DNA from 2 places in the Comamonas koreensis genome. Region 1 is predicted to be linked to the other one. Evidence: predicted binding sites of a transcription regulator. Region 1 holds the regulator's gene; the other holds the start of a gene.
What was found. Region 1 encodes HrcA, which represses chaperone genes, less so after heat shock. Its sites were predicted from a motif close to TTAGCACTCNNNNNNNNNGAGTGCTAA; they were not measured.
Positions count from the first base shown of each region.

Region 2: the regulator HrcA is predicted to act here: its motif matches at 5,407-5,433, upstream of F0Q04_RS07035 (co-chaperone GroES).

Region 1 is NZ_CP043575.1:4,628,804-4,640,248, reverse strand. Features, by position in the region: gene mutM (bifunctional DNA-formamidopyrimidine glycosylase/DNA-(apurinic or apyrimidinic site) lyase) at 1-434, shown strand, start outside; gene mutY (A/G-specific adenine glycosylase) at 502-1,542, shown strand; gene F0Q04_RS21230 (DUF2789 domain-containing protein) at 1,650-1,886, shown strand; gene rapZ (RNase adapter RapZ) at 1,899-2,792, opposite strand; gene recN (DNA repair protein RecN) at 2,782-4,440, opposite strand; gene F0Q04_RS21215 (NAD kinase) at 4,437-5,339, opposite strand; gene hrcA (heat-inducible transcriptional repressor HrcA) at 5,640-6,641, shown strand; tRNA gene F0Q04_RS21205 (tRNA-Ile) at 6,694-6,770, shown strand; gene F0Q04_RS21200 (GreA/GreB family elongation factor) at 7,002-7,484, shown strand; gene F0Q04_RS21195 (hypothetical protein) at 7,481-8,278, opposite strand; gene F0Q04_RS21190 (NAD(P)-dependent alcohol dehydrogenase) at 8,931-9,974, shown strand; gene ygiD (4,5-DOPA dioxygenase extradiol) at 10,113-11,000, shown strand; gene F0Q04_RS21180 (PLP-dependent aminotransferase family protein) at 11,001-11,445, opposite strand, start outside.
Region 2 is NZ_CP043575.1:1,563,391-1,574,835, forward strand. Features, by position in the region: gene F0Q04_RS07015 (NCS1 family nucleobase:cation symporter-1) at 1-239, shown strand, start outside; gene hydA (dihydropyrimidinase) at 285-1,751, shown strand; gene F0Q04_RS07025 (Zn-dependent hydrolase) at 1,768-3,024, shown strand; gene groL (chaperonin GroEL) at 3,211-4,854, opposite strand; gene F0Q04_RS07035 (co-chaperone GroES) at 5,023-5,313, opposite strand; gene F0Q04_RS07040 (TetR family transcriptional regulator C-terminal domain-containing protein) at 5,694-6,374, opposite strand; gene F0Q04_RS07045 (hypothetical protein) at 6,723-7,601, opposite strand; gene F0Q04_RS07050 (ribonucleotide-diphosphate reductase subunit beta) at 7,796-8,923, opposite strand; gene F0Q04_RS07055 (ribonucleoside-diphosphate reductase subunit alpha) at 8,982-11,445, opposite strand, start outside.

The sequences.
Region 1 (11,445 bases):
TGTCCAATCTGGGCGTGGAGCCCTTGGGCGCCGGCTTCAACGTGGAGCACCTCTGGGCCGGGCTGCAAAAGTCGCGCACGCCGATCAAGCAGCTGCTGCTGGGCGGCCAGGTGGTCGTGGGCGTGGGCAATATCTACGCCAGCGAGGTGCTGTTCCTGGCCGGCATCTCGCCGACCAAACCGGCCAACCAGACCACGCGGCCCCAGGCGAAACGCCTGCATGCGGCGATTGTGGAGGTGCTGACCCGCTCCATTGCGCTGGGTGGCAGCACCTTGCGCGATTTTGTCCAGGTCAATGGCTATGCCGGTGCCTTCCAGGCGCAGGCCAGCGTCTATGGCCGGGCCGGAGAGCCCTGCCCGCAATGCGGCCAGCCGGTGCAGCTCATCAAGCAAGGGCAGCGCAGCACCTATTACTGCAAGCGCTGCCAGAAATAAACGCGGGCCTGGCGGGCCGCCCCAGAGCGGCCAGGCCCACCGATAACTACTCCCCCCGAGAACAGCGATTGTGAGTCGATTTTCCGAACAGATCGTGGCCTGGCAGACAGTCCACGGAAGACACCATCTGCCGTGGCAGAACACCCAGGATGCCTACCGCGTCTGGCTGTCCGAGATCATGCTGCAGCAAACCCAGGTCAGCACCGTGCTGGGCTACTACGAGCGCTTTTTGCAGCGCTGCCCCACCGTGGCCGATCTGGCTGCGGCCAGCGATGAAGAGGTGATGGCCTTGTGGAGTGGCCTGGGCTACTACAGCCGCGCGCGCAACCTGCACCGCTGTGCCCAGGAGGTGATGGAACGCTTTGGCGGCGCGTTCCCGCACACGGTCGAAGAACTCTCGTCCTTGCCCGGCATTGGCCGTTCGACCGCCGGCGCGATCGCCTCGTTCTGCTTTGCGCAGCGCGCCGCCATACTTGATGCCAACGTCAAACGGGTGCTCACCCGCGTGCTGGGCTTTGAGGACGACCTGGCCAGCAGCGCCGCCGAGAAAAAGCTCTGGGCGCTGGCCGAAGAGCTGCTGCCCACCACCGACCTGGCGCGCAATATGCCGCGCTACACCCAGGGCATGATGGACATGGGCGCCACCATCTGCACCGCCAAAAAGCCCAGCTGCCTGCTGTGCCCGGTGCACGGCGATTGCGTGGCCCACCGCCAGGGCCAGCCCGAGCGCTATCCGGTCAAGACCAAGAAACTCAAGCGCAGCGCCGCCAGCTGGTGGCTGCTGTGCTGGCAGCGGCCCGACGGTGCCATCTGGCTGGAAAAGCGCCCCGCGCCCGGCATCTGGGCCGGCCTGTTCTGCCTGCCGGTCTACGACAGTGAAGAGGCGCTGCTTGCGCAGTCGGCACAGCACGGTGATACCTCGGAGGCGGTGCATGCCCAGCCATTCCTGCATGTGCTCACCCACAAGGATCTGCACCTGCACCCGGTGCGGGTGTCCGTTTCGGGCGATGGTGTGCCCACGCCTTCGGGCCAGTGGTGCCTGCCTGCGCAGTGGCCCGATCTGGGGCTGCCCGCGCCGATTCGCAGCCTGCTGCAGCGCGGGTTTTGAGGCGGGCTCGGCTACCGGCACTGGCGTCCTTTACCGGGCTTGTCCTGCAAAGGGCGCCGCTGCACGGCGCTTAGACTGCAGCCATCTTCTTGCTTTGAAAGTACGCCATGGAGCCCACGGTTCACTCCTTCTCGTCGCTCTTCCAGCAACTGGGCCTGCCCGATGATGATGCGTCGATCCGCCAGTTCATAGAATCCCACCGCCCGCTGCCCCACAAGGTGCTGCTGGCAGATGCCGCATTCTGGTCGCCCGCGCAAGCGCGCTTCTTGCGTGAAAGCATTACCGCCGATGCCGATTGGGCGAACGTGGTCGACCAGCTCAGCGTCGCCTTGCGCGCCGAGTAATCAGCGCGGGCATCAGCTTTTTTTGGCGCTCAGCTCGCGGTGGCGCTGCAAGGTGGTCCAGCGGCCTTGAAAGTGCTGGGCCAGTGCATTGACCAGGTAGACCGAGCGGTGCTGGCCGCCGGTGCAGCCCACCGACACCGTGGCATAGCTGCGGTGATTCTTCACCAGCTCGGGCAACCAGTTGTCCAGAAAACGGATGATGTCGTTTTGCATCTGCAGCACTTTGGGCTGCTGCGCCAGGAAGTGGGCGATCGGTGCTTCCAGCCCGGTGTGCGGGCGCAACTCGGGCTCGTAGTAGGGGTTGGGCAGCATGCGCACATCGAACATGTAGTCGCTGTCGATGGGGATGCCGTGCTTGAAGCCAAAGGACTGGAACAGCAGGGTCAGGCTCGATTGCGGCGCCTGGATCCACTCCTTGATAGAGGCCTGCAGCTGGGAGCCGCGCAGGTTGCTGGTGTCGATCACATGGGCCTGCTCGCGCAGGTCGGCCAGCAGCGCGCGTTCTTCATCAATCATCTGCGCCAGCGCGCGGGGGCCTTGCTGCAGTTTTTCGTTGGTCAGCGGGTGGCGCCTGCGGGTTTCCGAAAAACGGCGCATCAGCGTGTCGCGCTGCGCATCCATGTAGATAAGTCGCACCTGGGCCCCGGCGTCGCGCAGCCGCTCGAGCTGCTCGGGCACCAGGTACAGGCCCTTGGCGCTGCGTGCATCCATCGCAATGGCCACGCGGCTGCCGTGCTGCCAGTGCTCCAGTGATACGAGTGCCTGCAGCAGTTCAGGCGGAAAGTTATCCACACAGTAGTAGCCCACGTCTTCGAGCGCATGCAGCGCCACGGATTTGCCCGAGCCGGCCATGCCGGTGATGACCACCACTTCCAGTGGCTGCGGGGCGGATGTCTTATCGGTCATTCATTCCTCCGGCAATCATCTCTTGGGCGTGGGCGCGGCTCGTGGCCGAGAGGTTTTCGCCGCCCAGCATGCGGGCAATTTCATTGACCCGCTCGTCATCGGCCACGGTACAGATATGGCTCGTGGTGCCGCTTTTGCTGCGCTGCTTGGCCACCAGCAGGTGGTGGTCGCCACGTGCGGCCACCTGGGCCAGGTGGGTGACGGCCAGCACCTGGCGGTCCCGCCCCAGTGCCCGCATCACGCGGCCCACCGCATCGGCCACCGCGCCACCAATGCCCGAGTCGATCTCGTCAAAGATCAGGGTGGGCGCCTGGCCGAGCTGGCTGGTCGATATTGCAATGGCCAGCGAGATGCGCGAGAGCTCGCCGCCCGAGGCCACCTTGGCGATTGGCTTGGGGTCGGTGCCCGGGTGGCCAGCGACCAGCAGTTCCACATCGTCGATACCATCGCTGCGCGGCTCACGTGCGGGGCTGACCTGCGCGACAAAACGGCCGCCGGCCATGCCCAGGTCCTGCATCGCTGCGGTGATCGCTTTGGACAAGCGTTTGGCCGCCTGCTGGCGCGCCTGGCTGAGCGTCGTGGCGACCTTTTGGTAGGCCTCCTGCGCCTGCTGGGCGTTCTTGGCCAGCTGCACCATATCGGAGGAGGCTTCGAGCGCCAGCAGCTCGGCATGCCAGCCCTGCAGCAGTGCGGGTAGGTCTTCGGGCGCACGCTTGTAGCGACGTGCCAGCGATATCCAGCTGCCCAGGCGCTGGTCCAGCTGCTCGAGCTTGTCCGGGTCCAGCTCGGCATGGCGCAGGTAGCCGTTGAGCGAGCGCACCACATCCTCGAGCTGGGCCAGGCACGATTCCAGCGACTCGGCCATCGCGGAGAAACCGGGCTCCACATGGGCCTGGGCCTGCAGCGCATGCAGGCTGCGGTTGACATGGGTGAGCGCGCCGCCGTCTTCGCCTTCCAGGCTGGCAATCGCGTTGTTGGCCGCATCCATCAAGGCCTGGGCATTGGACAGGCGCCCATGCTGGGTGTTGAGCTCTTCCCATTCCTGCGGTCCGGGCGCGAGCTTGTCGATTTCGGCGATCTGCCAGAGCAGGCGTTCGCGCTCGCGCTGGTGGGTTTCTTCCATGCTGCGCGCTTGCTGCAAGGCCTTGTCGGCACTGCGCCAGAGCGCATAGGCGCGCTGCGTGGGAGTGCTGTCGGTACCGGCGTAGGCGTCCAGCAGCTGGCGCACCGACTCGGGCTGGGTCAGCCCCTGCCAGGCATGCTGGCCATGGATATCGACCAAGTCGCCCGCAATGCTGCGCAGCTGCGTGGCGGTGGCGGGCACGCCATTGATCCAGAACTTGCTCTTGCCCTGCGCGTCGATCACGCGGCGCAGCAGCAGCGTTTCTTCGCCGGGCATGTCGTTGTCGGCCAGAAAGCCTTCGAGCGTGGCGGGCGTATCGAACTCGGCCATCAGCTCGGCGCGGCTGGCGCCCTGGCGCACAAAACCGGTGTCGGCACGGTGTCCCAGCACCAGCTGCAAAGCATCGATCAGGATCGATTTGCCGGCACCCGTCTCGCCGGTCAGTGCCGTGAAGCCGGGCTGGAAATCCACCTCCAGCTGCTCGACGATGACGAAATCACGCAAGCCAATGCGTCTGAGGCTCATGGCGTAATGCCCCCTTCGTTCCAGCCCAGCTTTTTGCGCAGAGTGGCGTAGTAGTTCCAGCCCCGGGGGTGCAGAAAGCGCGCCTTGTGCGGCGCGCTGCGCACCAAAATCTTGTCACCACGCAGGATGGAGGCGAGCGACTGCATGTCGAAATTGGCGGCCACATCGCGCCCGCCAATCACCTCGATCGAAATTTCCTGCGAGTCAGGAATCACACTGGGCCGGTTGGACAGCATATGCGGCGCAATCGGCGCCATCACCCAGCAGGGCACCGTCGGGTGCACGATGGGCCCGCCGACCGACAACGCATAGGCCGTCGAGCCCGTCGGCGTTGCAATGATCAAACCGTCTGCGCGCTGGTTGGCCACCAGCTGGCCATCGACCTCGACCCGCAGCTCGACCATGCCCGAGGTGCCGCCCCGGTTGACCACCACATCGTTGAAGGCCAGCGCCTCGAAGACGCATTGGCCTTCGCGCATCACGCGGGCATGGATCATCGAGCGCACTTCTTCTTCGTACTCGCCGGCCAGAATCGCCGAGAGCGGTCCCATGAAGGTCTGCAGCGGGACATCGGTCACAAAGCCCAGTCGCCCCTGGTTGATGCCGACCAGGGGCGTGTTGTACTGCGCCAGCTCGCGTCCCACGCCCAGCATGGTGCCGTCACCGCCCAGCACAATGACCAGGTCGCAGCGCTCACCGATCTCCTGCATGCTGAGCGTCGGGTAGTGTTCCATGCCGGTGAAGGCGGCGGTTTCCTTCTCCAGGAATGCAGTGCCGCCCTGGGCCTCGATATAGCAGGCGATCTGGCTGAAAGCCGCATAGGACTGCTGGCGCACCTCGGCAGTGGGCGGCGCATGGTGTTTGCCGATCAGGGCAATGTGTTGGAAGCGAGACTGCATACGCAAATTACATCACCAAAGTGGCGTAATCTTTTTGAATTTCTTGAGCAGCCCCAGTTGGCGGCTGCCGCCTGCCCTGCAAAGGCGGGCTGCGCCGGTGGCCGGGACTGGGCCTGGAGCTGGCCGGGCGCCTGCAGGCAGGCACGCGGGGTAGCTACGGCTTCATTGTTGCATGGGCGCCATAAGTCGGGTACGTGGTAGCCATCTCTGGCGTCCGGCTGCTGGCTGGAATCCTCTGGGTATCCCTGGTTCTGGCCCGAACGCGGCTGCTGGCGCCAAGGACACGGATAAAATGCGCCCATGCTCGATGACCGCGCCCGGCTGCTGCTCAAAACCTTGGTGGAACGCTATATAGCGGATGGCCACCCAGTGGGCTCGCGCGCGCTCACGCAGGCGCCCGGGCTGGACTTTTCGCCGGCCACCATCCGCAATGTGATGGCCGACCTCGAAGGCCTGGGCCTGATCGCCAGCCCCTATACGTCCGCCGGCCGCATCCCCACGGCCAAGGGCTACCGCCTGTTTGTCGACACCATGCTGACCGTAGACCCGGACCAGGTGGTGTCGGCCGAGATTGCACCCGAGCAGCCGCAAAAGGTCATCACCAGCGCTGCTGGCGTGCTCTCGGAGCTGTCGCAGTACGTGGGCGTGGTGCAGGCGCCGCGCAAAAGCTCGTCGTTCCGCCATATCGAGTTTTTGCGCCTGTCGGAAAAGCGCATCCTGCTGATCCTGGTCTCGCCCGAAGGCGATGTGCAGAACCGGGTGATCTTCACTGAGTCGGACTACTCGCAAAGCCAGCTGATTGAGACGGCCAACTACCTCAACGCCCATTACGCCGGTTTGGCGATGGAGCAGGTGCGCCAGCTGCTGCGCAAGGAAGTGGACAGCCTGCGCGACGAGATCGCCGCACTGATGCTGGCGGCCGTGAATGTGGATGAAGGCGCCCAAGAAGCGCCGCATGAACTGGTGATTGCTGGCGAGCGCAACCTGCTGGCCGTCAGCGATTTCAGCAACGACATGACCAACCTGCGCCGGGCCTTTGACCTGTTCGAGCAAAAGACCCAGATCCTGCACCTGCTGGAGAACTCCAACCGCGCAGAAGGTGTGCAAATCTACATCGGTGGCGAGAGCCAGCTGCTGTCCGTCGAGGAGCTGTCGGTCGTCAGCACGCCGTACCAGGTCAACGGCAAGGTGGTCGGCACCCTGGGCGTCATCGGCCCCAAACGCATGCCCTACGAGAAGATGATCCAGATCGTTGGAATCACCTCCAAGCTCGTATCCAACGCACTGAGCCATCCGAAATAGACGCTAGAATGCACAGCTTCACTCGCCAGGGCTTCTGGCAGGTGGTGGTACCGGGGCGTTAGCTCAGTTGGTTAGAGCAGAGGACTCATAATCCTTTGGTCGCGGGTTCAAGTCCCTCACGCCCTACCAGATTCATTGGCTGCACAGCTATCATTTTTGATGCTGTGTGGCTTTTTTATTGTCGGTGGTGCGCGCGGCGTTTGGTGTATTGCCGAATGTACCCATGACAAGAAGGTCATTCTGGGCAGCAGCAGCTGCACCCTCTGTCCAGCGGCTCCACACAGCCCCTGAGTCTGGCAATGACCAACCCATGCCGGTTCATAATCATCCCCCCAACTTGTTCAAGAGGCCTCTTTCATGGTGGATAAATCCTTGCTGCAGCAGCTGGTGCTGGAGCGGCTGGCCGATGACCTGCAGCAGGTCGAGCAGGCGGTGAGTGCGGCGCATGAAGCGGCGACCCACGAGGAAAATATTGCCGAGAACAAGTACGACACCTTGGGCCTGGAGGCGGCCTACCTGGCGACGGGCCAGGCGCGGCGCGCTGAGGCCATCCACCAGGCGCTGGTCCATTGGCGGCTTTTTTGCCCGCAGCCCTATAGCGCCGGCAGGGGCATACAGCTGGGCGCGCTGGTTTGCCTGCTGGATGCGGACGAGAGACAGCAGCAGATCTTTCTTGGCCCTGAAGGGGGCAACATGAAGCTGGTCATCGGCGCTGAATCCATCCAGGTGATCAGCAGCCAAGCGCCGTTGGGCCAGGCGCTGCTGGGCAAGGCTGAGGGAGATGAGGTGACGCTGGAGGTGGCGCAGGCCAGGCAGAAGTTGGAGGTGCTATGGGTTCGTTAAGCTGGCTGAACCCTGCGCCGCGTTTGCACCAGCACCATGGCCACCGCCACCAAGCTGGACAGCAGCACCGCTGCCCAGGCGCCCAGTGCGGGCACAGGTTCGGGCGTGCCGGGGTTGGCGGTCGGGGCTGCGGTCACCGCAAAGCTTTGCTGCTCTTGAGGGGCTGCGAAATAGGCGCCATTGCCTGCCTGGTTGGCATTGACCACGCAGGTGCCCACGCTGAGAAAGCTTACCGTGTTGCCCGTGACCGAACAAATCGCAGCCGCTGAGGGATCGATGGAGAAAACAACCGGCTCGCCCGATTCACCGCCGGTGGCTGCAATATCGTAGCTGCCTCCCACAGGGGCAGGACTGGGCGGGGTGGAGTTGAAGGTGATGGACTGGGGCGTGGCGCCATCCGAGGAGCCGTTCAGGGTGATGGACTGGGTGCCAAGATTGTCGACTTCAAAGCGGAAGGCATCTGTGACAGGGCCCGCAGCAGCCGGCGCAGTGAACGTAAAGCTGATCGTACAAGGCGTGAATTGCGGATAGGGGCCTGCAGCGCAGCTGCTGTCCACGACCGTGAAGGCGGAGTTTGCAGGCGGCGTGACGCTGCTGACATTCAGTACGAATGGCGTGGGTCCCTGGTACTCCACCGTGACGCTCTGCGCTGCCGATACGCTGCCTGCCGCCGTGTTGCTGAAGTTGATGCTGCCTGGCGTGAACAGCAGGCCCTGTGCCTGCGCGGCCTGCAAGCCCAGCGCGGCAGCCACAGCGATCAGTGACTTAGCAATCCATGAAATGAATATTCTCATACCAACTCCAGATGATTGGAGTGGATGTTAGCACTTGCATACTTTTTATGTCATCGGGTATAGCCGGATGGCGTCAGCAGCACCGGGCGACAGGAAAGCGCTGTACAAGGAGGCGCTTGACAGCGCATCCGCTGAGCAATAAACGAGACCGGGGAGAGGATCGCCATGCCGCGAGGGCATATGCCTGCTTCCGGAGCACTGACCTGGCAAGGTCCATTGGAAGGACTTGGGCGGAGCGCGCAGCAAAGACGGCGAGAGCGCTTCAACGTGAAAAAAATGCCTGGCTACATGGAGAACCGCTGGCTAGCAAAAACGACCACTGGAGTGAAAACCCAGTAGGTCGCCCCACGATGAAACAAGGAACGGCGGCAATCGCTGAACCTTGGTGTTGATCATATTCGCAAATGAGAATTATTCTCATAAAACCATTTTAAGAAAAGGGCGATCAGCTTTTGGCGGCAGAACCAGCGGTTTGCAAGCCGTTGCCCGGCCCCAGCAGATCTGCCATACAAGGGGCGTAAGATGAACGCGCCTTCATGCGGGCATGACTGCCTATGCCTTTGCATGGCGGCAGCACCCCGTGCATCTGCCAGCTGGCGTGGCCTTGCCCGCGCCATGCGCTGACCTCCACGAACGGAATAGGACCTTCACCATGACCGTCAAAGCCTATGGCGCCCACGCGGGTGACCAACCCCTGCAAGCCCTGAACATCGAGCGCCGCACGCCGGGCGCCAAGGACGTGCAGATCCGCATTGCCTATTGCGGCGTCTGCCACTCGGACATCCACCAGGTGCGCTCCGAATGGGCGGGCACGCTCTACCCCTGTGTGCCCGGGCATGAGATTGTCGGCGAGGTCGCGGCAGTCGGCTCCGATGTGAGCGATTTCAAGCCCGGGGATCTGGTAGGCGTGGGCTGCATCGTCGACAGTTGCCAGCACTGTGTGGACTGCGGCATGGGGCTGGAGAACTACTGCAACCACATGGTCGGCACCTACAACGGGCCTACCGCCGATGCGCCGGGCCATACCCTGGGCGGCTATTCGCAAAGCATTGTGGTGCACCAGCGCTATGTGCTGCGGGTCAGCCATCCACCGGAACAGCTGGCCGCTGTGGCGCCGCTGCTGTGCGCCGGCATCACCACCTATTCGCCTCTGCGCCACTGGCGCGTGGGGCCCGGCCACAAGGTGGGCGTGGTGGGCATTGGCGGGCTGGGCCATATGGGCATCAAGCTGGCGCATGCGATGGGCGCGCATGTGGTGGCGTTCACCACGTCCGAATCCAAGCGCGATGCGGCCAAGGCGTTGGGCGCTGCCGAGGTGGTGGTCTCACGCCATGCCGATGAGATGGCCGCGCATGCGCAAAGCCTGGACTTCATCCTGAACACCGTTGCGGCCCCGCATGAGCTCGATCCCTTCTTCAACCTGCTCAAGCGCGATGGCACGATGACCCTGGTGGGCGCGCCCTCCACCCCGCATCCCTCGCCCGGTGTGTTTGGCCTGATCATGAAGCGGCGCAGCCTCGCCGGTTCGCTGATCGGCGGTATCCCCGAGACGCAGGAGATGCTCGATTTCTGCGCCGAGCACGGCATTGTGGCGGACATCGAGCTGATCCAGGCCGAGCAGATCAACGAGGCCTATGAGCGCATGCTGCGCGGCGATGTGGCCTACCGTTTTGTGATCGACAACGCCAGCATCTGATGTGTTGACCGCCTGATGCTCCAAAGCCAATGCAGTGCATGCCCTGGGCAAGCACTGCATTTTTCTTTGGGGGCTGCGGCGGAACTTGTGCCCCTCTGCCGCCTCAGACTGCGGCCCTTTGTTTTTGCTCCACGCCCCATGTTGTCACGTCGCTCCCTGGTCCTGTCCGGCAGTCTGTCTGCGGTGATGGCCGCTCTTTTGCCGATGGGCCAAGCCCTGGCCCGCAGCCCGCAGCCGCCGCGCAAAATGCCGGTGCTGTTCATCGGCCATGGCAGCCCGATGAATGCCATCAGCGCCAACCCCTTTACCCAGCACCTGCAACGCTGGGGTGCCAGCCTGCCCCGGCCCAGCGCCATCCTGGTGGTGTCGGCCCATTGGCTCACGCGCGGCAGCACCGGCGTGACGGTCAACGACAAGCCCGCCACCATCCACGATTTCTCAGGCTTTCCGGCCGAGCTGCATGCAATGCAGTACCCGGCCGCTGGCCACCCAGCGCTCGCGGCCAAGGCGTCCGCGCTGGTGCGCAGCGGCCAGGCGCAGCTGACGGACCAGTGGGGGCTGGACCACGGCACCTGGACCGTCTTGCACCACCTCTACCCCCAGGCCGATGTGCCGGTGTTCCAGGTCTCGATCGACTACAACCAGTCTGCCCCCTACCACTATGCCGTGGGCAAGGAGCTGGCAGCCTTGCGCGAGCAGGGCGTGCTGCTCATCGGCAGCGGCAATATCGTGCACAACCTGCGCGCAACGGTGCGCGGCGCGCCCGAAGGGCTGATGGCCGCCCGCGACTGGGCCCAGCAGTTTGACGAAGCGGCCAAGCAGGCCTTGTTGGCAGGCAACCGGGAAGCGCTGGTGGCCTACCAGCAGCTGCATGCATCCGCCCGGATGGCCGTACCCACGCCGGACCACTACTGGCCCTTGCTGTATGCGCTGGGCGCCGCCCATGGCAGTGGCCCGGCGCGCCAGGTGTTCGAGGGCTTTCAGTCGGGCACCATCAGCATGCGCTGCCTGCAGTGGGATGCCTGATCAGCGCAGGCTTTGCAGCGCCTCGGCCAGGCGCTGCACGCCCCGCGCAATCTCGGGCAGATCCAGCAGCGCATAGCCCATCACCACACCGGCTACGGCGTGCGTTGCCTGCGCGCTGCTGGGCTGCAGGTACAGCGGGCTGATCGGGTAGACGCGCACGCCGCGCTGCGCTGCCGCCTGCACCAGCTGCGCCTCGCAGCTGGCGGGCAGCGCGGGAAACCACACGGCCAGGTGCAGGCCGCTGGCCGCGCCCTGGATGCGCACTTGCGTGCCCAGATGCCGCTCCAGCGCCTGCAGCAAGGCCTGCTGGCGCGCATGCTGTTTGCGCCGCATGCGCCGCACATGGCGGGCATAGCTGCCTTCGTCGATCAACTGGGCCAGCGCGCGCTGGGGGCCGGTGGCGGTATGGCGGTCGGTCAGCAGCTTGGCCTGGGCAAACAGGCTG
Region 2 (11,445 bases), 2.2 Mb from region 1:
ACAGCTATTCCGGCGGCTGGAACTGGGTGGCTGTTGCCGCATTTGCCTGCGGCGTGGCGCCCAATATTCCGGGCTTTCTCAATGCCGCGTTTCCTGCCAGCTTCCCCGATGTGGCAGCGATCTTCAAGGACCTGTACGCTTATGCCTGGTTCATCGGTCTGTTCATTGCCGGTGTGGTGTACCGCATCGGCATGGCCAGCCATGTGGTGGCGTCGCAGGCCATGCTGCGGCGCGCTTGAGCGCAGCAGCCGCCGTTTTTGTGATTTGAACCAAGGAGAGACATGATGAGCACAGCCAGCCACCCCCTTCTGATCCGTGGTGGTACCGTCGTGAATGCGGACCGTGAAGAGCGCGCCGATGTGCTGCTGGTGGACGGCAGGATTGTGGCCGTCGGTGAAGGGGCTGCGGCCCAAGCACCGGCCGGCACCGAAACGCTGGATGCCAGCGGCCAGTATGTGATGCCCGGTGGTATCGATCCGCACACCCATATGCAGCTGCCCTTCATGGGCACGGTCACCGCTGATGACTTCTTCACCGGCACTGCCGCGGGCCTGGCCGGTGGCACCACCAGCATCATCGACTTTGTGATTCCCGCGCCGCAGGAGCCGCTGATGGACGCCTACCGCAAGTGGCGCGGCTGGGCTGAGAAGTCGGCGGCCGACTACTCCTTCCATGTGGCGGTGACCTGGTGGAGTGAGCAGGTGCGCGAGGACATGGGCGTGCTGGTGCGCGACGAGGGCATCAACAGCTTCAAGCACTTCATGGCCTACAAGAACGCCATCATGTGCGATGACGAAACCCTGGTCAACAGCTTCCGGCGCGCGCTGGAGCTGGGTGCCATGCCCACCGTGCATGCCGAAAACGGCGAGCTGGTCTACCTGCTGCAGCAGGAGGTGGCGCGCATGGGCATCACCGGACCGGAAGGCCATCCGCTGTCGCGCCCGCCGATGGTGGAGGCCGAGGCCGCCAACCGGGCGATTGCGATTGCCGATGTGCTGGGCGTACCCATCTATGTGGTGCATGTGAGCTGCATCGAGGCGGCCGACGCCATTGCCCGTGCCCGGGCGCGCGGCCAGCGCGTCTACGGCGAGGTGCTGGCCGGCCATTTGACGATTGACGACAGCGTGTACCGCCATCCTGATTACGCGACGGCCGCTGCCTATGTGATGAGCCCGCCGTTCCGCCCCAAGGAACACCAGGAAGCGCTGTGGCGCGGCCTGCAGGCCGGGCATCTGCACACCACCGCCACGGACCACTGCACCTTCTGCGCCGAGCAAAAGGCCGTGGGCAAGGACAATTTTGCCAAGACACCCAATGGCACCGGTGGCGTCGAAGAGCGCATGGCCGTGGTCTGGGATGCCGGGGTAAACACCGGGCGCCTGACGCCCAGCGAGTTTGTTGCGATCACCTCGGCCAACACGGCCAAGCTCTTCAATGTCTATCCGCGCAAGGGCTTTATCGGCGTGGGCGCCGATGCCGATGTGGTGATCTGGGATCCGAAGGCGACCAAGACCTTGTCGGCCAAGACCCAGCACTCGAAGGGCGACTTCAACATCTTTGAAGGCCGGCAGGTGACAGGCCTGCCCAGCCACACCATCAGCCGGGGCCGCGTGGTGTATGCGAACGGCGACCTGCGCGCCGAGAAGGGCGCAGGCCAGTATTTCAAGCGGCCGGCCTTCGGCCCCAACTTCCAGGCAGTGCAAAAGCGGGCGCAAGAGACGGCGCCCACGGCCGTGGCCCGCGCGCAATGAAACAAGGAGACCAAGCATGGACACGAAAGTGAAGACCGATACCAGCCAGCTGCGCATCAATGGCGACCGGCTCTGGGCATCGCTGATGGAGCTGGCCCAGATTGGTGCCACCGCCAAAGGCGGCGTGTGCCGCCTGGCCCTGACCGACCTGGACCGCCAGGGGCGCGACCTGGTGACACGCTGGGCCCAGGAGGCGGGTATGACGGTCACCATCGACAAGATCGGCAATGGCTTTATGCGCCGCCCAGGCCGCAACAACAGCCTGCCGCCGATCATGACCGGCAGCCATATCGACACCCAGCCCACGGGCGGCAAGTTCGACGGCAACTATGGCGTGCTCGCCGGCATCGAGGTGGTGCGCACGCTCAATGACCATGGCATTGAGACCGAGGCGCCCATTGAGGTGGCGTTCTGGACCAACGAGGAGGGCTCGCGCTTTGTGCCGGTGATGATGGGCTCAGGCGTGTTTGCCAAGGCCTTCAGCCTGGAGCATGCCTATGCGGCCAAAGACACCGACGGCAAAAGCGTCAAGGACGAGCTTGCGCGCATCGGCTACATCGGCCCGCAGGAGCCCGGCGACCACCCTATCGGCTACTACTTTGAAACCCATATCGAGCAGGGCCCGGTGCTGGAGGACCATGACAAGACGATTGGCGTGGTGACCGGGGTGCTGGGAATCCGCTGGTATGACTGCACCGTCACCGGCATGGAAGCGCATGCCGGCCCCACGCCGATGGCGCTGCGCAAGGATGCGCTGCAAGTTGCCACCCGGGTGATGCAGGAGGTGGTGGCCTGCGCGCACCGCCACCCGCCGCACGGGCGCGGCACGGTCGGCATGGTGCATGTGCATCCCAACAGCCGCAATGTGATTCCGGGCGAGGTGAAATTCAGCATCGACCTGCGCAATGCCACCGACGCCGACTGCGAGGCCATGGACCAGGATATTCGCGCGGTGGCCGCGCGCATCAGCCAGGAGACGGGGCTGACGATCAAGATCGATCTGGTGTCCAGCTACACCGCGCAACCTTTCAACCCCGATTGCATCGATGCGGTGCGGCGCGGCGCGCAGATGCTGGGTTACTCCCACATGGATGCCGTCTCGGGCGCGGGCCATGATGCCGTCTACATGGCGCGCCTGGCGCCAGCGGGCATGATCTTCATCCCCTGCAAGGATGGCATATCGCACAACGAGATCGAAGACGCCAAGCCCGAGCACATCACGGCCGGCTGCAATGTGCTGCTGCACGCGATGCTGGAGCGCGCAGGCCGTTGAGCCGGTGAGAGGCTGCGCGGCGGGTCTCCACCGCGCTGCAGCAGTCCCACCGCAAGGCGCTGTGAGCCTGAGGCACAAGCCATAAAAAAACCCGGCCACCTTGACGGTGCCGGGTTTTTTGGTGTCTGGCCCCAAGCCCGCAAGGGGTCTTGCAGGCTTGATGGTGCGCTATGACAGCCGGGGCAATTACATGCCCATGCCGCCCATACCACCCATGCCGCCCATGTCGGGCATGGCAGGAGCGGATTCAGCCTTGGGGGCTTCAGCGATCATGCACTCGGTGGTCAGCAGCAGCGAAGCCACGGACGCAGCGTTTTGCAGCGCGGTGCGGGTCACCTTCGTTGGGTCCAGGATACCCATTTCCAGCATGTCGCCGTAGGTGTCGTTGGCAGCGTTGAAGCCGAAGTTGCCCGTGCCCTTGAGCACGGCATCGACCACCACCGATGGCTCGCCACCAGCGTTGGACACGATTTCGCGCAGAGGCGCTTCGATGGCCTTCATCACCAGCTTGATACCAGCGTCTTGCTCGGCATTGCCGGTAGCCAGCGCGCCCACGGATTGCTTGGCACGCAGCAGCGCCACGCCACCACCGGCCACGATGCCTTCTTCCACCGCAGCGCGGGTCGCGTGCAGGGCGTCTTCCACGCGGGCCTTCTTTTCCTTCATCTCGACTTCGGTGGCAGCGCCCACCTTGATCACGGCAACACCGCCGGCCAGCTTGGCCACGCGCTCTTGCAGCTTTTCACGGTCGTAGTCGGACGTGGCTTCTTCGATCTGAGCGCGGATTTGCTTGACGCGGGCTTCGATTTCAGCAGCTTGGCCAGCACCGTCGATGATGGTGGTGTTTTCCTTGCCGATTTCGACGCGTTGGGCTTGGCCCAGGTCTTCCAGGGTCACCTTTTCCAGCGACAGGCCCACTTCTTCAGCGATCACCTTGCCGCCGGTCAGGATGGCGATGTCTTCCAGCATGGCCTTGCGACGATCGCCAAAGCCTGGAGCCTTCACAGCCACGACCTTCAGGATGCCACGGATGGTGTTGACCACCAGCGTTGCCAGTGCTTCGCCTTCGACGTCTTCTGCAATGATCAGCAGAGGACGGCCGGCCTTGGCCACAGCTTCGAGCGTAGGCAGCAGGTCACGGATGTTGCTGATCTTCTTGTCGAACAGCAGCACGAAGGGGTTGTCCAAAATAGCGGCTTGCTTTTCTGGGTTGTTGATGAAGTAGGGCGACAGGTAGCCGCGGTCGAACTGCATGCCTTCAACGACGTCGAGTTCGTTGTCCAGCGACTTGCCTTCTTCCACGGTAATCACGCCTTCCTTGCCGACCTTGTCCATCGCGTCAGCAATGATCTTGCCCACGGATTCGTCGGAGTTGGCGGAGATCGAGCCGACTTGGGCGATTTCCTTGGAGGTGGTGGTGGCCTTGGATTGCTTCTTGAGCTCTTCCACCAGGGCGGCGACAGCCTTGTCGATGCCGCGCTTCAGATCCATCGGGTTCAGACCAGCGGCCACGTACTTGGAGCCTTCGCGCACGATGGCTTGGGCCAGCACGGTAGCGGTCGTGGTGCCGTCACCAGCGATGTCGTTGGTCTTGGAGGCCACTTCCTTCACGAGCTGGGCGCCCATGTTCTGCAGCTTGTCCTTGAGTTCCACTTCCTTGGCCACGGACACACCGTCCTTGGTCACGGTAGGGGCGCCGAACGAACGCTCGAGCACCACGTTGCGGCCCTTGGGGCCCAGGGTCACTTTGACTGCGTTAGCCAGAATGTTCACGCCTTCAACCATGCGTGCACGTGCTTCACCGCCGAATACTACGTCTTTTGCTGCCATTTTTGGCTCCTAAATACTTGAAAACTTGAAATGAGAATGAATGCTCGGGAGAGAAAGCGTAGCGAGCAGGTGTCAGGCTAGGCGCACGGATCGCAGCAACCGGAACGTACTTGGGTACGTGAGGATTGCGAGCACCGCGCAACGACGCCTGGCGCCTGCGCAGTAGCTTTATTTCTCGACGACGGCGAAGAGGTCTTCTTCCTTCATCACCAGCAGTTCATTGCCGTCCACCTTGACCGATTGGCCAGAGTACTTGCCGAACAGCACGCGGTCGCCGACCTTCACACCCAGGGTGATGGACTCGCCCTTGTCGTTCTTCTTGCCTGGGCCGACGGCCAGCACTTCGCCTTGGTCTGGCTTTTCAGCAGCGTTGTCGGGGATGTAGATGCCCGAAGCGGTCTTGGTTTCGTTTTCCAGACGCTTAACGATCACGCGATCGTGCAGAGGACGCAGGTTCATAACAACTCCTTCAATATCAATACCAGGTTTTGATGAAAGATGGCCCGGCAGATGCCGCGCCAAATACGCAAAAATGTCTGAGAAGTGGTGGTTTTAGCACTCTACCCCTTCGAGTGCTAATAATAAGGTCATTTGATGACAGTTCAAGACTGCGGGGGCTAAAAAATCGATCCAGGGGCACTGCCCGATCACGATACCTCTGCGCAAGAATCACGAAAGCGCTGGTGGGGACTGAAGATGCTGCTATTGAAAGAGGTGCATCTCATGGCGGCAGCCGATCCCGCGCAGCGCACCCATGCTGCGAAGCCCGCACGGGGGCCCGGGCCAGATCACCGCAGCTGGAACTTCCATGCATGGGCCTGGAGGCGGCATGCCCCGGGTCAGTCCGGCAGCTCGATCTTGAGCGTGGCCGACAGCATCTGCACCAGCAAGGCCTCGGCCTGGGCGAAGTCACCCGCGTCCAGCGCGGCCTTGTTTTGCAGCAGCGCAAACTGGGTTTGCTGGTCGACATAGCCTTGGGTGATGGCCCAGATGCTGAACATCAGGTGCTGGAAATTGACGGGCGCAATCAGGCCTTGTTCGGCCCAATGCGCAAACGCTGCCACATTGGCTGCCAGCAACGGGGCGATGCGCTCGCGCACGGCCGAGGCGGCAAAGGGCGCGCCAGCAATCATCTCCTTGGTGAACAGCTGGCTGCCATAAGGGCGGGTGCGTGCAAATTCGAACTTCTCGCGGATGTACTGGCGGATCTGCTGGGCCGGGTCGCCGTCCTTGGACAGGCCTGTCATATGGCCCAGCCAGTCGTCGATCACCGATGCCAGCACGGCCTGGTACAGCGCCTCCTTGCTGGGGTAGTAGTACAGCAGGTTGTGGCGGCTAAAGCCGGCATCCTGCGCGATCTGCTCCAGCGGAGCACCTTCAAAACCCAGCAATGCGAAATGCCGCTCTGCCGAGCCCAGGATCAGGTCAATCTTGCGCAGACGGGCCGCACTGGGTTTGCGTGCCATCTCTGCAGTGGCTGCCTGCGAGAGCGCTGGCGGTGTGGGAAGGGCATCATTCATGAGCCTGTATTGTCTGGCATTTGCGATCGCCGATGGCGCGGCTGCATGAAGAACCTGCTGGTCGCGGGCGATTTCCTCGCGCTGTGACGCTGTCCTGGTGGACTGTCTGGCAGACCCGTCTGCTGCCTTGCTCACCGAGCCGGCTTGGATGACGCATCCATCGAAGGCGTGGGCAACGATGCGCGCTCTGGACCGTGGCAACTGGGAGCGGTTGTTGCGGCGTCATTGGCTTTTTTGTGCGCACCAAGCAGCGGACACCAGGCATAAAAAAAGGCAACGCATTGTGCGTTGCCTTGGATGCCAAGCGGTGCCTTGCGGCACCCGGGCATGCTGCCCGGCTTGGGGTAATTATTGTGGGCGGCTGTTGGTTGGGAAAGGCCATGCCGCATTGGTGCTGAGCACGGTCTTGACAGGCTCTGCAGCAGCAGGCGCAGCAGCTGGGGCCTTGGCAGGAGCAGCAGCCTTCTTGGCGGGAGCAGCCTTCTTCGCAGGTGCTGGAGCCTTGGCAGCAGGGGCCTTGGCAGGAGCAGCGGCCTTCTTGGCGGGAGCTGGAGCCTTGGCAGGAGCAGCAGCCTTCTTGGCAGGAGCAGCGGCCTTCTTGGCGGGAGCAGCGGCCTTCTTGGCGGGAGCTGCAGCCTTTTTGGCAGGAGCGGCAGCCTTCTTAGCTGGAGCAGCGGCCTTCTTCGCAGGAGCGGCCGCCTTCTTAGCTGGAGCTGCAGCCTTCTTGGCAGGAGCAGCGGCCTTCTTGGCAGGAGCTGCGGCCTTCTTCGCAGGAGCAGCAGCCTTCTTGGCGGGAGCTGCGGCCTTCTTGGCAGGAGCAGCAGCCTTCTTCGCAGGAGTGGCAGCCTTCTTCGCAGGAGTGGCAGCCTTCTTCGCAGGAGTGGCAGCCTTCTTCGCAGGAGCGGCAGCCTTCTTCGCAGGAGCTGCAGCCTTCTTCGCAGGAGCTGCAGCCTTCTTAGCTGGAGCAGCGGCCTTCTTCACGGCAGTCTTGGCAGCTGCGGTGGATTTGGTTGCGGGCTTGGCGGCGGCCTTCTTGGCGGCTGGCTTAGCAGCGGCCTTTTTGGCGACGGCCTTAGCAGCAGGCTTTGCCGCTGCCTTGGTGGCGGCTGGCTTGGCAGCGGCCTTGGGCTTTGCAGCTGCCTTGGGGGCGGCTGCCTTGGTTGCAACTGCCTTCTTGGCAGTTGCCTTGGTGTCAGCAGTTTTCTTGCTTGCTTTGGACGTTGCCATGCTCTTCTCCTTCGGTCAATTTAGAAAGCAGACTTCATGCCTGATTGAATTCGACACGAAGTTTTGATAGCAAACTGAATTGTGCATCAGCTGCTAGCAACTGGCATAGTGCAAACCTCAATAAAGACGCCAAATTTCACAGTTTTCTCTCAGGAAAACCACATTCTGACGAGGTTTGCACATCAAGGTCGGCGTCAATCCCAGGAAAGCGCGCCACCGGACTGGTATTCGATGACCCGTGTCTCGAAGAAATTTCGCTCCTTTTTCAGGTCGATCATCTCGCTCATCCACGGGAAAGGGTTGTCCTCGTTGGGGTACAAAGCATCCAGGCCGATCTGCGTTGCGCGGCGGTTGGCGATGTAGCGCAGGTAGCCTTTGAACATCGATGCGTTCATGCCCAGCACACCTCTTGGCATCGTGTCTTCGGCGTATTGGTATTCAAGTTCGACTGCCTGAATAAACAAGGCCTTGATCTCGTCCTTGAACGCGCTGGTCCACAGCTGCGGGTTCTCCAGCTTGAGCTGGTTGATCAGGTCGATGCCGAAGTTGCAGTGCATGGACTCGTCGCGCAGGATGTACTGGTACTGCTCGGCTGCGCCCGTCATCTTGTTCTGGCGGCCCAGCGCCAGGATCTGCGTGAAGCCGACATAGAAGAACAGGCCCTCCATCAGGCAGGCAAAAACGATCAGGCTTTTGAGCAAGGTCTGGTCGGTCTGCGGCGTGCCGGTCTGGAAGTGGGGGTCCATGATCGCCTCGATGAAGGGGATCAGAAACGCATCCTTGTTGCGGATCGAGGGAACCTCGTTGTAGGCGTTGAAGATCTCGGCCTCATCCAAGCCCAGCGACTCCACGATGTACTGGTAGGCATGCGTGTGGATGGCTTCTTCAAAGGCCTGGCGCAGCAGAAACTGGCGGCACTCCGGCGCAGTGATGTGGCGGTAGGTGCCCAGCACAATGTTGTTGGCGGCCAGCGAATCGGCGGTGACGAAAAAGCCCAGGTTGCGCTTGACGATGCGGCGCTCGTCCTCGGTCAGGCCATGGGGCGATTTCCACAGCGCGATGTCGCGCGTCATGTTTACTTCTTGAGGCATCCAGTGGTTGGCGCAGGTGGCCAGGTATTTCTCCCAGGCCCATTTGTATTTGAAGGGCACCAGCTGGTTGACATCGGTCTTGGCGTTGATGATTCGCTTGTCGGCGGCATGGACGCGCTTGAATGTGGCGGCTGGGGATGCGGCAGGCGATGCAGAGGGCGAGGCCGCAGAGGTGGCCGGCGCGGCTGGTGTGGCCAGCGCGTCCATCGAATCTTCTTCAAAGCTCAACATGAATGAATGCTCCTGGTGGGGGCCGCGGCTGCGGCCAGGTTCAGACGGTTAGCAGCTCTTACTGGCAGGCTTCGCAGCCGGGGTCATCGATGGCGCAAAAGCGGATGTCGGTGCCGGGCGCGGCGGACTGCGATGCAGCAGCGGCGGCGTGGGCGACAGCCTGGGCGACGGGCGACGCATAGCTGCTGGGCACGGCATTGAGCACGCGGCTTTGGATGGTGGATTTCTCGGCCTGCGTGGCGCTGGTGGTGCGCAGGTAGTAGGTGGTCTTGAGGCCACGCACCCAGGCGAGCTTGTAGGCATCGTCGAGCTTCTTGCCCGAGGCCCCTGCCATATAGATATTGAGGCTTTGCGCCTGGTCTATCCATTTCTGGCGCCGGGAGGCCGCTTCCACCAACCAGACGGGGTCGACCTCAAAGGCTGTCGCATACAGGGCCTTGAGTGCGTGGGGCACGCGGTCGATGGGGCGCAGCGAGCCATCGAAATGCTTGAGGTCCATGACCATCACATCGTCCCACAGGCCCAGCGCTTTGAGGTCGCGCACCAGGTACTGGTTGATGACGGTGAACTCGCCCGAGAGGTTGGACTTGACCGAGAGGTTGCCAAACGAGGGCTCGATCGAGGCATCGACACCGACGATGTTGGAGATGGTGGCGGTGGGCGCAATGGCCACGCAGTTGGAGTTGCGCATGCCGTCCTGCGCGATCTTGCGGCGCAGCGCCTCCCAGTCCAGGCGCATGCTGCGGTCGACCTGCACATAGCCGGCCTGGCCGCGCGCCTGGGCGAGCAGGTCCAGTGTGTCCAGCGGCAAGATGCCTTGGCTCCAGAGCGAGCCGGGGTAGCTGCTGTAGACGCCGCGCTCGCGCGCCAGCTCGGTCGATGCCCAGTAGGCGTAGTAGCAGACGGCTTCCATCGAGGTGTCGGCAAACTGCACGGCCGCATCGCTGGCGTAGGGGATGTGCAATTGGTAGAGGCTGTCCTGAAAGGCCATGATGCCCAGGCCCACCGGGCGGTGGCGCAGGTTGGAGTCGCGTGCCTTGCCCACCGCGTAGTAGTTGATGTCGATGACGTTGTCGAGCATGCGCATGGCCGTGGCGATCGTGCGCTTGAGCTTGTCATGGTCAAGCGCCAGGCCGCCTTGGCCGTCGTCCTTCAGGTGGCGTGCCAGGTTGACCGAGCCCAGGTTGCAGACGGCGGTTTCCGTGTCGCTGGTGTTGAGCGTGATCTCGGTGCAGAGGTTGGACGAGTGCACGACGCCGGCATGCTGCTGTGGGGAGCGCAGGTTGCAGGCATCCTTGAAGGTGATCCAGGGGTGGCCGGTCTCGAACAGCATCGACAGCATCTTGCGCCACAGATCGACCGCGGGCACGGTCTTGCTCAGCGCCAGCGCGCCGCTGGCCGCCTGGGCTTCGTAGGCGGTATAGGCGCGCTCGAAATCCTGGCCAAAGCGGTCATGCAGATCGGGCACATCGGAGGGGGAGAACAAGGTCCACATGCCTTTTTCCATGACCCGTTGCATGAACAGATCGGGGATCCAGTGGGCGGTGTTCATGTCGTGGGTGCGGCGGCGGTCATCGCCGGTGTTCTTGCGCAGCTCCAGAAACTCCTCGATGTCCAGATGCCAGGTCTCCAGGTAGGCGCAGACGGCGCCCTTGCGTTTGCCGCCCTGGTTGACGGCCACGGCCGTGTCGTTGACCACCTTGAGAAAGGGCACCACGCCTTGCGACTCGCCATTGGTGCCCTTGATGCGGGCGCCCATTGCACGCACCGGCGTCCAGTCATTGCCCAGACCGCCGGCAAACTTGGACAGCAAGGCGTTTTCGCGGATCGCATCGTAGATGCCGCCCAGGTCATCGGCCACCGTGGTCAGGTAACACGACGACAGCTGCGAGCGCAGGGTGCCGCTGTTGAACAGGGTGGGCGTGGATGACATGAAGTCAAAGGACGAGAGCAGGTCATAGAACGCGATGGCGCGTGCATTGCGGTCGTCCTCCTTCAGCGCCAGGCCCATGGCCACGCGCATGAAGAAGGCCTGGGGCAACTCGATGCGCTGCTGGCGTACATGCAAAAAATAGCGGTCGTACAGGGTCTGCAGACCCAGGTAGTCAAACTGCAGATCACGCTCGGGCTGGAGAGCGGCGGCCAGCCGGTGCAGGTCAAAGTCCAGCATCTCGGGGGCGAGCAGTTCGTGCTCAACCCCTTGCGCGACAAAGCCGGGGAAGTAGCTGCGGTAGGCCGCGCCCATATCGGCACTGCTGACGTCCTGGCCGATCACTTCGCGCGTGATGGTGTGCAGCAGCAGGCGCGCGGTGACAAAGCTGTAGTCCGGGTCCTTTTCGATCAAGGTGCGGGCAGCCAGAATGGAGGCCTTGAACACCTCGTCCATGTGGACGCCGTCATAGAGGTTGCGCAGGGTCTCGCTGAGGATGGGCGCGGGGTCGACGTCCTGGCCCAGGCCCTGGCAGGCTGCGGCAATGCGGTCATGGAGTTTTTTGACATCAAGCACCACCTGCTGGCCCCGG